DNA from 2 places in the Streptomyces sp. NBC_01546 genome. Region 1 is predicted to be linked to the other one. Evidence: predicted binding sites of a transcription regulator. Region 1 holds the regulator's gene; the other holds the start of a gene.
The links. The regulator HrcA, encoded in region 1, represses chaperone genes, less so after heat shock. The targets are predictions, from matches to a motif close to TTNGCACTCNGNNNNNCNGAGTGCNAA.
Positions count from the first base shown of each region.

Region 2: groL (chaperonin GroEL) is a predicted target of HrcA. The motif match lies at 3,148-3,174, and genes of this name have one in related genera.

Region 1 is NZ_CP109379.1:5,405,814-5,413,765, reverse strand. Features, by position in the region: gene OHA89_RS24730 (ribonuclease Z) at 1-640, opposite strand, end outside; gene OHA89_RS24725 (histidine triad nucleotide-binding protein) at 644-1,003, opposite strand; gene OHA89_RS24720 (16S rRNA (uracil(1498)-N(3))-methyltransferase) at 1,091-1,834, opposite strand; gene OHA89_RS24715 (nitronate monooxygenase) at 1,831-2,922, opposite strand; gene dnaJ (molecular chaperone DnaJ) at 3,069-4,208, opposite strand; gene hrcA (heat-inducible transcriptional repressor HrcA) at 4,209-5,225, opposite strand; gene OHA89_RS24700 (MBL fold metallo-hydrolase) at 5,372-6,097, shown strand; gene OHA89_RS24695 (DUF3097 domain-containing protein) at 6,126-6,923, shown strand; gene OHA89_RS24690 (HdeD family acid-resistance protein) at 6,951-7,562, opposite strand; gene hemW (radical SAM family heme chaperone HemW) at 7,714-7,952, opposite strand, start outside.
Region 2 is NZ_CP109379.1:3,831,128-3,839,079, reverse strand. Features, by position in the region: gene OHA89_RS17430 (glucosyl-3-phosphoglycerate synthase) at 1-491, opposite strand, end outside; SAM riboswitch class I at 677-828, shown strand; gene thrC (threonine synthase) at 822-2,120, shown strand; gene OHA89_RS17420 (MoaD/ThiS family protein) at 2,158-2,433, shown strand; gene OHA89_RS17415 (cold-shock protein) at 2,840-3,046, shown strand; gene groL (chaperonin GroEL) at 3,373-4,995, shown strand; gene OHA89_RS17405 (hypothetical protein) at 5,081-5,230, opposite strand; gene OHA89_RS17400 (phosphoribosylanthranilate isomerase) at 5,259-5,873, shown strand; gene OHA89_RS17395 (beta-glucanase) at 6,021-6,686, shown strand; gene OHA89_RS17390 (serine/threonine-protein kinase) at 6,697-7,952, opposite strand, start outside.

The DNA of each region.
Region 1 (7,952 bases):
CCACGCCCGCGCAGAGCCGGGTGTCCATGACGAACGCGAACCGCTGCCCGGACTTCGGCTCGCTGACCTCTTCCAGCGTGACCGCGCCCAGCCGCCCCTCGCGCTGGATCCGGCCCACGTCCGGCCCCTTGATCCCGTGCTGCGCCAGCAGCTCCGGCACCATGCGGCGCCCGTCCGGCTCGGTGAGCCGGTAGCCGAAGGACTCCACCGGGTGGGAGAGCCGCCTGGCCTCCAGGACGTACGAGGCCCCGCTCGCCAGCGCCCGCATCCCGTCCCCGGCCACCGGTTCCTCGGCCAGCGGCACCGTTTCGCGGTAGGCGGTGGCGTAGCGCAGCCGGTCGAAGAACTTCTGCCCCGAGGCCGGGTAGTGCGCGGTGACGGGGTGCGGGACCCGGTCGAGGTTGATCCGCTGGATCACCCCGGCCAGGCCGAGGCTGTGGTCACCGTGGAAGTGTGTAACGCAGATCCGGTTGATGTCGTGCGCGGCCACCCCGGCCCGCAGCATCTGGCGCTGCGTGCCCTCGCCCGGGTCGAAGAGGATGCCCTCGCCGTCCCAGCGCAGCAGGTAGCCGTTGTGGTTGCGGTGGCGGGTGGGCACCTGACTGGCAGTGCCCAGCACCACGAACTCGCGTACGGACACTGGCTATCCGGGGGGCCACTGGAGGCCGCGGCCGCCGAGGACGTGCGCGTGGGCGTGGAAGACGGTCTGGCCGGCGCCCGCGCCCGTGTTGAAGACGACCCGGTAACCGTGGTCGGCGATCTTCTCGTCGAGCGCGATCTGCCCGGCCTCGGCGAGGAGACCGGCGGCGATGGCGGGCTCGGCCGCGGCCAGGGAGGCCCCGTCGGGGTAGTGCACCTTGGGGATGACGAGGATGTGCGTCGGCGCCTGCGGGTTGATGTCCCGGAAGGCGACGGTCGTCTCGGTCTCGCGGACCACGGTCGCCGGGATGTTCCCCGCGACGATCTTGCAGAACAGGCAGTCGGCCTGCGGTTCCCCGGCCATCAGTTCGCCTCCGTGTCGTTGATCGCTCCGGGCATCGTATCCCCGGAGCGCGGACGGGAGTTCCGCCAGGGGAGGTCCAGGGGGTTCCTAGGCCCAGCGCCCGGTACGGGCCAGCAGCACCGCCGTCGCGGCCGTGCCCGCCGTGGAGGTCCGCAGGACGGAGCGGCCCAGGCGGTACGGGTGGGCTCCCGCCCCGGCGAAGACGGCCAGCTCCTCAGGGGAGACCCCGCCCTCCGGGCCGACGACCAGCACGACGGACCCGGCTGCCGGGAGCTTGGCCTCGGCCAGGGCCTCGGATGGGGTGTCGCGGTCCTCGTGGAGGACCATCGCCAGGTCGGCGCCGGCCAGCAGGGCCGCCACCTGCTTGGTGGACATGGCCTCGGCCACCTCCGGGAAGCGGACCCGGCGGGACTGCTTCCCCGCCTCCCGTGCGGTGGCCCGCCACTTGGCCAGGGACTTGGCCCCCCGGTCGCCGCGCCACTGCGTGATGCAGCGCGAGGCCTGCCAGGGCACGATCGCGTCCACGCCCGTCTCGGTCATGGTCTCCACGGCCACCTCGCCCCGGTCCCCCTTGGGCAGGGCCTGGACCACGGTGATCCGGACGGCCGGTTCGGCTTCCTCGAAGACCCCGGACACGGTCACGACCAGCCGGTCCTTGCCCTCCGCCGCCTTCACGACCGCGTCGGCCCAGCCGCCCCGGCCGTCCGTGAGGACCACCGCCTCGCCCGCGTTCAGCCGCTTCACGGACACCGCGTGCCGGCCCTCCGGGCCGTCCAGGACGAACTCCGGTCCCGCCGGGACCTCTTCGACCACGAACACCGGGGCCGTCATGACGCACTCCTCATCTGCATTGCCTTCAACGTGCTCTGTGCCTCGGCCAGTTCGGCCGCCAGCACCTCCATCAGCTCCCCCGCCGGCAGCGCCCGCGCCAGCCGGTGCCCCTGGCCCGCCCACAGTGCCATGCCCTGCGGGTCCCCGGCCGCGGCGGCCGCCTTGCGCAGCCCCGAGGTCAGGTAGTGGATCTGCGGGTAGGCGGCGGGGGCGTACGGCCCGTGCTCGCGCATGAACCGGTTGACCAGGCCCCGCCCCGGCCGCCCGGAGAAGGCCCGGGTCAGCTCGGTCCGGACGAACAGCGGGTCCGTCAGCGCCTTCTTGTGCAGCGGGTCCGCCCCCGACTCCGGGCAGGCCAGGAAGGCCGTCCCGAGCTGGGCCGCCTCCGCGCCCGCCGCCAGCAGCGCGGCGATCTGCGAGCCCCGCATCAGACCGCCCGCCGCGATGATCGGGAGGGCGACCGCCTCCCGTACCTGGGCCACGAGCGCGAGCAGGCCCACCGACGCCGTGCCGTCGGCCTGCGGATCGTCCCGGTGCGTGCCCTGGTGGCCGCCGGCCTCCACCCCCTGGACGCAGACGGCGTCGGCCCCGGACTCCTGCGCGCAGCGGGCCTCCTCGACGGAGGTCGCGGTGACGACGGTGTACGTACCGGCCTTGCGCAGCGAGGCCAGGACCGCCGGGGCGGGACAGCCGAAGGTGAAGGAGACGACCGGGACCGGGTCCTCCAGAAGAATGGCGAGTTTGGCGTCGTAGCCGTCGTCGCAGGTGCCGATGATGTCCTCGTCGGCGAGGGAGACCTCGTACCAGCTGGCCTCGCCGGCCAGCTGGCCGCGGTACGCCTCCACGGCGGCCGGGTCCACGTAACCGGTCTGCGGCATGAAGAGGTTCACCCCGAAGGGGCGCCGGGTGAGCGCGCGCACCTGCTTGATCTCCTGGTACATGCCGTCGGCGGTCTTGTACCCGCCGGCCAGGAAGCCCAGTCCGCCCGCCTCGCACACGGCGGCGACGAGCGGCGGACACGAGGCGCCGCCCGCCATGGGGGCCTGCACGATCGGATAAGCGCAGAGACCGTTCGGTGCCGAGGACATGCTCTGCATCGTGCCATGTCCCGCTCAGGGGACCGAATCACGGCATTCGCCTGGCATAGTCCGCTTCCCGGCGCGGCCGGATCACATACGACGAGCCCGGCCGGGGGCATCCCCGGCCGGGCTCGTCGATGAGAGGTCGCAGACGGTCAGCGACCGTTGAACGCGTCCTTCAGGCGGCTGAACAGCCCCTGCTGACCAGGCGCGAACTGGCCCATCGGCCGCTCCTCGCCCCGCAGCTTCGCCAGCTGGCGCAGCAGGTCCTCCTGCTGGGGGTCCAGCTTGCCCGGGGTGGTGACCTCGACGTGGACGATCAGGTCGCCGCGCCCGCCGCCCCGCAGGTGGGTGACGCCGCGCCCGTGCAGCGGGATCGCCTGACCGGACCCGGTACCGGGCCGGATGTCGATCTCCTCCAGACCGTCCAGCGTCTCCAGCGGGCACTTGGTGCCCAGCGCGGCCGCCGTCATCGGGATGGTCACCGTGCAGTGCAGATCGTCCCCGCGCCGCTGGAAGGTCGGGTGCGGCAGCTCGTGGATCTCCACGTACAGGTCGCCGGCGGGGCCGCCGCCGGGGCCGACCTCACCCTCGCCCGCGAGCTGAATGCGGGTGCCGTTCTCGACACCGGCCGGGATCTTGACCGTGAGGCTGCGGCGGGACCGGACCCGGCCGTCACCCGCGCACTCGGGGCACGGGGTGGGGACCACGGTGCCGAAGCCCTGGCACTGCGGGCAGGGGCGCGAGGTCATGACCTGGCCCAGGAAGGACCGGGTGACCTGCGAGACCTCACCGCGGCCGCGGCACATGTCACACGTCTGCGCGGAGGTGCCGGGGGCGGCACCCTCTCCGGAGCAGGTGGTGCAGACGACGGCCGTGTCGACCTGGATGTCCTTGGTCGTCCCGAAGGCCGCCTCGTCCAGCTCCAGGTCCAGACGGATCATGGCGTCCTGGCCGCGCCGGGTCCGCGAGCGCGGGCCGCGCTGCTGACTCTGGCCGAAGAACGCGTCCATGATGTCGGAGAAGTTGCCGAAGCCACCCGCTCCGAAGCCGCCCGCTCCGCCACCGCCGCCCGAGGAGGACAGCGGGTCGCCGCCGAGGTCGTAGACCTGCTTCTTCTGCGGGTCCGAGAGCACCTCGTAGGCCGCGTTGATCTCCTTGAAGCGCTCCTGCGTCTTCGGGTCCGGATTCACATCCGGGTGGAGTTCACGCGCGAGGCGCCGGAAGGCCTTCTTGATCTCGTCCTGGGATGCGTCGCGGCGCACGCCGAGAACGGCGTAGTAGTCCGTGGCCACTTACGACTCCGCCAGGATCTGTCCGACGTAACGTGCCACTGCGCGTACCGCTCCCATCGTTCCGGGGTAGTCCATGCGGGTCGGTCCGACCACGCCGAGTTTGGCGACCGTTTCGCCGCCCGAACCGTAACCGACCGAGACGACCGACGTGGAGTTCAGTCCCTCGTAGGCGTTCTCATGCCCGATCCGTACGGCCATTCCCGACTCGTTGACCTCGCCCAGCAGCTTGAGGAGCACGACCTGCTCCTCCAGCGCTTCGAGCACCGGCCTGATCGTCAGGGGAAAATCGTGTCCGAAGCGGGTGAGATTGGCGGTACCGCCGATCATCAGCCGCTCTTCTGCTTCCTCGACCAGGGTTTCGAGGAGCGTCGTGAGCACGGTGGACACCGTGCCGCGGTCGTCGGCCTCGAAGGACTCGGGGAGGTCCTGGACGAGCGGGGGCACGTCGGTGAAACGACGGCCGACCACCCTGCTGTTGAGCCGGGCCCGCAGATCGGCCAGAGAGGCCTCCCCGAAGGGGCTCGGGCAGTCGATCAGCCGCTGCTCGACGCGCCCGGTGTCCGTGATCAGTACGAGCATCAGGCGCGCGGGAGCGAGCGAGAGCAGCTCCACGTGCCGGACGGTCGACCGGGTCAGGCTCGGGTACTGGACGACGGCGACCTGCCGGGTCAGCTGCGCGAGCAGCCGCACCGTCCGGCCGACCACGTCGTCGAGGTCGACGGCGCCGTCGAGGAAGTTCTGGATGGCCCGGCGCTCGGGCGTCGACAGCGGTTTGACCCCCGCCAGCCTGTCGACGAAGAGGCGGTAGCCCTTGTCGGTGGGGATCCGGCCGGCGCTGGTGTGCGGCTGGGCGATGTAGCCCTCGTCCTCCAGCACGGCCATGTCGTTGCGCACGGTGGCGGGCGAGACTCCGAGCCGGTGCCGCTCGGTGAGCGCCTTGGAGCCGACCGGCTCCTCCGTCCCGACGTAGTCCTGGACGATGGCGCGCAGCACTTCGAGTCTGCGTTCGCTGAGCATCGCGCACACCTCCAGCTGTGGTCCGTTGCCGTGTTGAAGCTCGGTCGTTGGCACTCTGGTCGTTCGAGTGCCAGAGATCCCCCGCTCAGTGTACGGCCGGGTAGTAAGACCCTGGCAAGGGAGGCCCGCCAGGGTAGCGTCGCGGCATGGACGTGCGTTGGGAAGAGGCGGGCTGGGAAAGGCTGACCGGACGGACCGGCCGTCGGCGGCTCCCGGTGTGGGACTGCACGGTGGGGCTGGTGGTGGGGGACGATTCCGTCCTCCTCGTCGACCCCGGTTCGTGCCTGCGCGAGGGCGCACAGGTGAGGGCGGAGGCCGAGCGGCTGGCGGGCCGGCACGTGACCCATATCGCATTCACGCACGGCCATTTCGACCACGTCCTGGGCGGGGCGGCCTTCCCCGGGGCCGAGGTGTACGGGGCGGTCGGGCTGGACGCGCTGCTCGCCACGGGCCGCCAGGAGCTGCGCGGGGACGCGGTGCGGCACGGTCTGGCGGACACGGAGGCCGCGGAGGCGGTGGACCTGCTGGTGACGCCGAAGCACCTGGTGTCGGGCGAGTGGACGCTGGAGCTGGGCGGGGTGCAGGTGCTGCTGGCCAATGTGGGGCCCGGGCACACCCGCCACGACCTGGCGGTCTTCGTGCCGGGCGAGCGCGAGACGGTGTTCTGCGGGGACCTGGTCGAGGAGTCGGGCGAACCCTTGGCCGGCCCGGACGCGGTGCCCCGGCAGTGGCCCGCGGCCCTGGACCGGCTGCTGGCGCTGGGCGGGGACGACGCGCAGTACGTGCCGGGTCACGGAGCGGTGGTCTCCGCGGCCTTCGTGCGTGCGCAACGCGCCACACTGGCCGCCCGTTTCGGCGTGTCGGGGGCATGACGGCCGCGGCTCTCCTAGTGTCGGCCGGATGCGCGAGTACTCCCCCGACCTGACCCCCCAGTGGAAGCGTTCCAAGGCCGTGCCGGAGGTGGCGGCGGAACCCGATCTGGTGGTCGAGGTGGCCGGTACGGACTTCTGCGGCGCGGTGGTGGCCTGCGAGGCGGGCACGGTGACCCTGGAGGACCGCTTCGGCAAGCGGCGGGTGTTCCCGATGGAGCCGCGGGGGTTCCTGCTGGAGGGCGCCGTCGTCACCCTGGTCCGCCCGTCCCGGGGCCCGGCCGGACCGGCCCGTACGGCCTCCGGCTCGATCGCCGTCCCGGGCGCCCGGGCCCGGGTGGCGCGGGCGGGCCGGATCTACGTCGAGGGCCGGCACGACGCCGAGCTGGTGGAGCGGGTCTGGGGTGACGACCTGCGGATCGAGGGCGTGGTGGTGGAGTACCTGGAGGGCATCGACGACCTCCCGGCCATCGTGGCGGAGTTCGCCCCGGCCCCGGACGCCCGCCTGGGGATCCTGGTGGACCACCTGGTGCCGGGCTCGAAGGAGTCCCGGATCGCCGCGTCGGTGAGCTCTCCGGACGTCCTGATCGTGGGCCACCCGTACGTGGACGTCTGGCAGGCCGTGAAGCCGTCGGCGCTGGGCATCCCGGCGTGGCCGGTGATCCCCCGCGGCCAGGACTGGAAGACGGGCATCTGCCGCTCGCTGGGCTGGCCCGAGAACACCGGCGCCGCCTGGCAGCACATCCTGTCCCGGGTGACCTCGTACCGTGATCTGGAGCCCACCCTGCTGGGCGCGGTGGAGCACCTGATCGACCACGTCACGGCCTGACCCGGGGGCGACCGCCCGGCCCGGCGCTCACCCCGGAGGCGTGCGGGTGACCCGGCGGTCGGCGGAGCGCAGTGCGAAGGCCATCACCACTTCGAACACGCCGAGCAGGACGAGCCACAGTCCCAGCAGCCGCGTCAGGGCGACCGCGGAGTCCACCGGGAAGCAGAGGACGACGATTCCGGCGACGGCGCCGAGGGCGCCCAGGCCGAAGGTCAGGCCACGGTGCGGGAGCGCGCGGTCGGCGATCGCGACGTACGCGGTGAGCACTCCGGTCAGCAGCCAGAACACGCCGACGACCAGGGACAGCGCGCCGATCGTCTGCATCGGATGCCGCAGCACCAAGACGCCGGCCAGAAACGCCAGCAGGGCGATCAGGACGGCCGCCAGCCGGCTGCCGCCCCCGTCGGTGTGCGAGAAGGCCGTCACGAAACGGAAGCCACCCGCCACCAGGAGCTGCAGGCCGATGATCACGGCCAGGATGTGCAGTGTCTCGTCGGGCCAGACGAGCACCAGGATGCCTGGTATCAGGGTCGCGAGGGCGAAGCCGAGGGCCCAGTGCCACGAGCCTCCGACCTGCTTGAGGACGTCCTCGGGGTCACTTTGCGTGTGCATCGGTGACGCGTCGGAGGGTACGGTCATCACGCCTCCCGGGCCGGCCGAACGGCCTGTAGGGGCACCTCGAAGCCGCCGGACGTACGTTATTTAGCCTTATCGGCCATATTAGGTCGGTTCGTTGCGGCTCGCTGCCCGGGAGGAGCCCAGGTCGGACAGGACCCAGGCCGGACGGGGCCTAGTCCACCAGGTCCCGGACCACGGCATCGGCGAGCAACCGCCCGCGCAGGGTCAGCACGGCCCGCCCTGCCTCGTACGGCCCCGCCTCCAGCAGTCCGTCCGCCAGGGCGCGGCGGGACGCCGCCAGCCCGGCAGGCGCCAGCAGGGACAGCGGGACCCCGTCCACCAGCCGCAGCTCCAGCAGGATCCGCTCCACCCGCCGGTCCTCCTCGGAGAGGAGCTCGCGCCCGGCCCCGG
Region 2 (7,952 bases), 1.6 Mb from region 1:
AGCGGGCGGTCGTACATCGCCTTCACGAACTGCACGTCCGGCTCGGTCAGGAGCGGTCCCACGATCCCGGAGACGAAGGTCGACGAGAAGTCCCGCAGGTCGGCGTCGACGAAGCAGACGACGTCCCCGGTGGCGGCCAGCAGGGAGCGCCACAGCACCTCGCCCTTGCCGGGCAGTGCCGGGATCCTCGGCAGGATGTCGTCGCGGTGCACCACGTGGGCACCGGCCTTCGCCGCCACTTCCGCCGTAGCGTCGCTGGAGCCCGAGTCGATCACGATCAGCTCGTCCACCAGGGGGACCGGCAGTCCCTCCATCAGCTCACGCCGGATCACCTCGACGATCGCGCCGACCGTGGCCTCCTCGTCGAGCGCCGGCAGCACCACGCTGACCGTGGTCCCAGCTGCCCGTTTCCGGTCCAGCAACTGGTCGAGCGGTCGGTCGGCGGCGGACCAGGAGCGGTCGGCCAGCCAGCGCTCCACCTCTTCCAGCACTCTCAGCACTCCTTGCTGCTTGGTCGGATTGACCGAAAAGTGATCCATCTCGCGGTTCGGACGGCTGTCTCAACCGCACGACCCTTCGGTTACAGTCTTGAACAACGCGCAGGACCGCCGCATGCCGGGGGGCCTCGCGTACAAACGCACCGGCGCGCCATAGAGCGCGTGTGCCGGTGCCATACCGCTCATCCAGAGGGGCAGAGGGACACGGCCCGTTGAAGCCCCGGCAACCCTCCAGTCGGTTCTCGCGATGCGACAAGCATCCCGCGGGGCCCCGGCTAGGGAAGGTGCCAATTCCGTCTCATGGCGAAGTGCGCCATGGGGAAGATGAGGAGAAAGGGCCTCGCCATCATGGCTGCACAGACTGCTCCCACCTCTGTTGATCTCGGACCCGCCACCGGCCTTTCCTGTCGCGAGTGCGGTACCCGATTCGAACTCGGCCCCATCTTCGCGTGCGCCGAGTGCTTCGGACCTCTGGAAGTCGCCTACGACCTCCCCACCGGTGACCCCGCGGCGCTGCGCGCCGCGATCGAGGCCGGCCCGAACAACATCTGGCGTTACGCGCCGCTGCTGCCGGTCCCCGCGGACGTGGCCTCCAAGCCGAGCCTGAACCCGGGCTTCACCAAGCTCGTGGACGCGGCCAACCTGGCCAAGGAGCTCGGCATCACCGGCAAGCTCTACGTCAAGGACGACTCCGGCAACCCGACGCACTCCTTCAAGGACCGCGTCGTGGCCATCGCCGTCGAGGCCGCCCGCGCCTTCGGCTTCACCACCCTGTCCTGCTCCTCCACCGGCAACCTGGCCGGCGCCGTCGGCGCCGCAGCCGCCCGGGCCGGTTTCCGCTCCTGCGTGTTCATCCCGCACGACCTGGAGCAGGGCAAGGTCGTCATGGCCGGTGTCTACGGTGGCGACCTCGTCGGCATCGAGGGCAACTACGACGACGTGAACCGCTTCTGCTCCGAGCTCATCGGCGACCCGCTGGGCGAGGGCTGGGGCTTCGTCAACGTCAACCTGCGCCCGTACTACGGCGAGGGCTCCAAGACCCTGGCGTACGAGATCTGCGAGCAGCTCGGCTGGCAGCTGCCCGACCAGATCGTCATCCCGATCGCGTCCGGCTCCCAGCTGACGAAGATCGACAAGGGTCTGCAGGAGCTGATCAAGCTCGGCCTCGTCGAGGACAAGCCGTACAAGATCTTCGGCGCCCAGGCCGAGGGCTGCTCCCCGGTGTCGACGGCCTTCAAGGCCGGGCACGACGTGGTCCGCCCGCAGAAGCCGAACACCATCGCCAAGTCCCTCGCGATCGGCAACCCGGCGGACGGCCCGTACGTCCTGGACATCGCGCGGCGCACCGGCGGTTTCGTCGAGGACGTCAACGACGAGCAGGTCGTCGAGGCCATCAAGATCCTCGCGCAGACCGAGGGCATCTTCGCCGAGACCGCGGGCGGCGTGACCGTCGGCGTCACGAAGAAGCTCATCGAGAACGGGCAGCTCGACCCGACGCTGACCACCGTCGTCCTGAACACCGGCGACGGCCTCAAGACCCTGGAGGCGGTGGCCGCGGACAGCGGCCAGACCGCCACCATCCGCCCGAGCCTGGACGCGTTCCGCGCCGCCGGCCTGGCCTGACCACCTCCACCTGCTCTACCGGAAAGGCAGTAGCGCCATGAGCGTCAACGTCCGCATCCCCACCATCCTGCGCACCTACACCGGCGGCCAGGCCGAGGTCGCCGCCGAGGGCGCGACCCTGTCCGAGGTCATCGCGTCGCTGGAGCAGAACCACCCGGGCATCGCCGCCCGCGTCCTGGACGACCAGGGCAAGCTGCGCCGCTTCGTGAACGTCTACGTCAACGACGACGACGTGCGCTTCGAAGGCGGGCTCGAGGCGGTGACGCCGGACGGCGCCGGCGTCTCGATCATCCCCGCGGTGGCCGGCGGCTGATGCTGTGCTCGTCTGACTGACTGACACGCATAACCGTAATTACCCCCTCCGCTAATAAGCGGAGGGGGTAATTCTGTTTGATTGGGCGCGGTAGAGTTGGGGAAGTCCCCTCCGCTGTTCTTGCCCGCCGCATATGAACGGGTCGCGTGAGGGTCGACATCGGGTCAATGTGCAAGTGCGGTATGGGGCTTTGGCGAGATATGCGGGGCCCGAGTTGCCCTGGAACATGCCAACTTTTCACTCTATTTCAATGTTTCGCGGTGTCCAGAATTCTCGTCGGATTGACCTGTTGCAGACAGCACCGGCGCGGATACATTCAGCCTCGGTCGACGCGTTCCGACGCAAGTGATGACCCGGGACCGCGAAGTGCGTTCCTGCGCAAGGGCCAGTAATAGGGGAGTTAGGCATGGCTCAGGGCACCGTCAAGTGGTTCAACGCGGAGAAGGGCTACGGCTTCATCGCGGTCGACGGTGGTGCGGATGTGTTCGTCCACTACAGCGCCATCCAGATGGACGGGTACCGCACCCTTGAAGAGGGTCAGCGGGTCGAGTTCGAGATCTCGCAGGGCCAGAAGGGTCCGCAGGCGGACATGGTCAAGCTCGCACTCGGCTAGTCCCGGCGCGATCGACCGCCCACGCGTACTTGTGAGGGGCCCACATCCTGGACACGGGATGTGGGCCCCTCGCGCGTTCCCGGGGGTGTTCACCCAAGCCGCTTGCACTCGTGGGGGTCGAGTGCTAATCATTGGCGTTAGCACTCTCCAGGTGAGAGTGCTACCAAATCGAGGACCGGGTCGGTGAGGCCCAGCAGGGTCCGGCGGGAAGGAACCGCCGGGCATGCAGGCCGTCCGTCGCGGGCGCGGGCGCGGTCCGGAGCAATCCACCGTCCCCTCAGGCCTGGCGGCCCAGGGGGAACCCCAGTCCTGGAGGACCACTTCAGATGGCCAAGATCATTGCGTTCGACGAGGAGGCCCGGCGCGGTCTCGAGCGTGGGATGAACCAGCTCGCCGACGCCGTCAAGGTCACCCTTGGCCCCAAGGGTCGCAACGTCGTCCTTGAGAAGAAGTGGGGCGCCCCCACGATCACCAACGATGGTGTCTCCATCGCCAAGGAGATCGAGCTCGAGGACCCGTACGAGAAGATCGGCGCCGAGCTGGTCAAGGAAGTCGCCAAGAAGACGGACGACGTCGCCGGCGACGGTACGACCACGGCCACCGTGCTCGCCCAGGCGCTGGTCCGCGAGGGCCTGCGCAACGTGGCCGCCGGCGCCAACCCGATGGCCCTCAAGCGTGGCATCGAGAAGGCCGTCGAGGCCGTCTCGGGCGCCCTGCTCGAGCAGGCGAAGGATGTCGAGACCAAGGAGCAGATCGCTTCGACGGCCTCCATCTCCGCCGCTGACACCCAGATCGGCGAGCTCATCGCCGAGGCGATGGACAAGGTCGGCAAGGAAGGCGTCATCACCGTCGAGGAGTCGCAGACCTTCGGTCTGGAGCTCGAGCTCACCGAGGGCATGCGCTTCGACAAGGGCTACATCTCGGCGTACTTCGCCACCGACATGGAGCGTATGGAGGCGTCGCTCGACGACCCGTACATCCTGATCGTCAACTCCAAGATCGGCTCGGTCAAGGACCTGCTGCCGCTCCTGGAGAAGGTCATGCAGTCCGGCAAGCCGCTGCTGATCATCGCCGAGGACGTCGAGGGCGAGGCCCTGTCGACCCTGGTCGTCAACAAGATCCGCGGCACCTTCAAGTCCGTCGCCGTCAAGGCCCCGGGCTTCGGCGACCGCCGCAAGGCCATGCTCGGCGACATCGCCATCCTCACGGGCGGCACGGTCATCTCCGAGGAGGTCGGCCTCAAGCTCGAGAACGCCGGTCTCGACCTGCTCGGCCGCGCCCGCAAGGTCGTCATCACCAAGGACGAGACCACCATCGTCGACGGTTCGGGTGACAGCGACCAGGTCGCCGGTCGCGTGAACCAGATCCGCGCCGAGATCGAGAACTCCGACTCGGACTACGACCGCGAGAAGCTGCAGGAGCGCCTGGCGAAGCTCGCCGGCGGTGTTGCGGTCATCAAGGCCGGAGCCGCGACCGAGGTCGAGCTCAAGGAGCGCAAGCACCGCATCGAGGACGCCGTTCGCAACGCGAAGGCTGCCGTCGAGGAGGGCATCGTCGCCGGTGGCGGCGTGGCCCTGCTCCAGGCCTCCTCGGTCTTCGAGAAGCTCGACCTGTCGGGTGACGAGGCGACCGGCGCCAACGCCGTGAAGCTCGCGCTCGAGGCCCCGCTCAAGCAGATCGCCGTCAACGGTGGTCTCGAGGGTGGCGTCGTCGTGGAGAAGGTCCGCAATCTGACGGTTGGCTGGGGCCTGAACGCCGCGACCGGCGAGTACGTCGACATGATCGCCGAGGGCATCATCGACCCGGCGAAGGTCACCCGCTCTGCCCTGCAGAACGCGGCGTCCATCGCGGCCCTCTTCCTCACCACCGAGGCCGTCATCGCCGACAAGCCCGAGAAGGCCGGCGCCGGCGCCCCGGGCGGCATGCCGGGCGGTGACATGGACTTCTGATCGACCCCTGGCTCCGGCCTGAAGGTTGATCGGCTGTTCTCGAACGAGGGCGGCACTCCCCACGGGGGGTGCCGCCCTCGGGCGTTCAGGCGGCTGTGCGCGCGACGAAGACGACCTGCTCGTGGTCGTCGCCCAGGGCGATGTTCAGCGAGGCGTCGAGGGCGTGTGCCAGGCGGCGCGGGTCGAGTCCGGCATTCGGACCGCCTGCGGTGATCTCCACCCCGTTGTCGTCCATCCGGCCGTTCTGGGGTTGACTACGACGTATGACGGAACCGTTCATCAAGATCTGCGGGCTGCGGACCGCCCATGACGTCGACGTGGCCGTCGGCGCCGGGGCGGACGCCGTCGGGTTCGTCTTCGCCCCCGGCAGTCCGCGTACGGTCGATGCCGCCACCGCGCGGGAGCTGGCCGGGCGGGTGCCGGACTCGGTGCTCACCGTCGGGGTGTTCCGCGGGCAGCCGGTCGAGGAGGTGCGCCGGCTCACCGAGGAGAGCGGGGTGCGCGCCGTACAGCTCCACGGGGACGAGGGCCCGGAGTACTACGAGGAACTGCGCGCGCCGGGGCGCAGGCTCATCCGGGCCACCGCCGAGCACGTGGAGCGCTGCGGTGAGTACGGCGAGGACCTGCTGCTGCTCGACGCCCCGGACCCCGGCTCCGGCAAGCCGTGGAACTGGGGCTCCGCCGAGTTCACCCCGCCCGAGGGGCAGTGGCTGCTCGCGGGCGGGCTCACCCCCGCCACCGTCCGGGAGGCCGTCGAGGCCACCGGCGCCTGGGGCGTGGACGTGTCCAGCGGGGTGGAGCGGGCGCGCGGCGTGAAGTCCCCTGAGCTGATCCGCGCCTTCATCGAGGCGGCACGCGGCCCGGCCGCCACTCGCTGAACGTGTTTGTGTGATTACTCCCTGCGAGAACTCTGGCGTGGCCCGCTCTCCCCGGGGCAGAGAAACCCCATGGTCACGGACACGCTCGCATGGCTGCGGCGCCTGACGCGCCGCCTCGCTCCGGGCGGTGAGGGCGGCCGCGGGCCGATGCTGCCCTCGCCCCGCCGCACCCCCGTCTTCACCGCCGACTTCGCCTCCGCCACCCAGTGGGTGGCGGGCCGCTCCTGGGCCTATCCCGACGGCGGCCCGACCAACCCCGGGGACAACAAGCTCGACCACCTCGTCGCCGACCCCGCCTACAGCCGCGGCGGCGTCTTCCGGGCGACACCGCGCCCCGACGGCAACTGGGACACCGGACTGCTCACCACCGAGGGCAGCGACGAGGAGTTCGCGGTGCGCACCGGCGACGTGCTGGAGGCGCGGGTGAAACTCCCCGTGGAGGTGGGGGCTTGGCCCGCGATCTGGACCTGGCGGGACGGCGGCCAGGAGATCGACGTCTTCGAGTACCACCCCGACAACCCGGATCTGCTCGAGCTCTCGAACCACGTCCGCGAGGCCCACTGCTACTACCGCGACCCGTCGGTCCGGCCCGGGGCCTGGGTCGACCTCAAGGTCGAGTTCGGCAGGAGCTCGGTCGTCTGGTGGGTCAACGGCGCCCGCGTGTACGCCGATCACAAGGGCGTGGGCCGCTCCTGGCGGGCGTACCTCATCGTGAACCTCTCCGTATCGGCCGGCCGCTACCACCCGGCGCCCGGCCCGGGGGTGACGGAAATGGCGTACGAGGTCTCGCGGTTGGCGGTGTACCGGCGCTAGGCCGGCCGCGCTAGCCCGCGCGCCAGACCGTCATGTCCGCGGTGATCAGGGGCGGCACGGCCTTCGGCCGTGCGACCGACTTGGTCTGGAGCACGAGCAGCGCGATGTCCCCCGACGGGTGCCTGACGCAGATCTCGCTGCCGCCCGCCGTCGCGGCCAGCGGGAGCGTGTGCTGCGTACTGGCCTTCGTGAGCAGGCGGCACGTGTCGTAGCTGCCGGTGCCGGGGTCGGCGTACAACAGGGTGAACACGCTCGTGTCGCTCACCAGATCGCACTGGTCATCGCACTCCAGACGGATGTCCCCCGCGCGGTCCTGGCGCTTGACGGGGTCCTTGATGCCGATCGAGCTCTTCTCGTCCAGGAAGACGGAGGCGAAGGGGACGGCCGCGGGCGGCTTGGACGCCTTGGGCGACGCCTCCGGCGTGCCCGACGCGGATCCGGAGGTTCCCGGCCCGGATGCCTTGCCGCCGCTCGCCGGGCCGGACGACTTGGCCGCGGCCGCCTCCCGTTCGCGCACCCGGTCCGCCGCGTCCATGACCGTCCAGGCCAGGCCGGTCAGCAGCAGTGCCGACGCCGTCACCACCGTGGTGGCGATCAGAGCGGTACGCCGCCTGCGCTTGCGCCGTTCCTCCGGCGTGAGCGGAGCCGTCGGCGGCGGCTGCCAGACCATCGGCGCCGGCGGCTGCAGATGCTGCCCGACCAGCGGCCGCGTGTGCACCGCGGTGGGATGCGGGACCGGAGCCGGGACCAGCACCTCCGGCCCGGTCACCTCCCGCCAGACGGCCGGTCCGCCGCCCGCGTCGGCGTCCTTGCCCAGCCGCTGCCTGCACCACGTCACGATTTCCGCCGGGGTGGCCCGTTCCGCCGGATCGGCTGCCAGGCAGCGGGCGATCAGCGGGCGCAGTGACTCCGGCAGCCGGGTCAGGTCGGGCTCCGAGTGCACGATCCGGAACAGCACGCTCACGGAGGGGCCGTCTCCGTACAACGGCTCGCCCAGCGCGGCGAACGCGGCGGTCTGGCCCAGCGCGAAGACGTCGCTGGCCGCCGTGACCTCGCCCGCCGACGCCTGCTCGGGGGACATGTACTGGGGCGTGCCGATGGCGCTGCCCGTGGCGGTGCCCGCAGTGGTGTCGGAGGCCAGCGAGATGCCGAAGTCGATGACACGGGGCCCGTCGGCGGCCAGGAGCACGTTCGACGGCTTCAGGTCCCGGTGCACGATGCCCGCACCGTGGATGGCCTGGAGGGCTTCGGCCACCCCCGCCACCA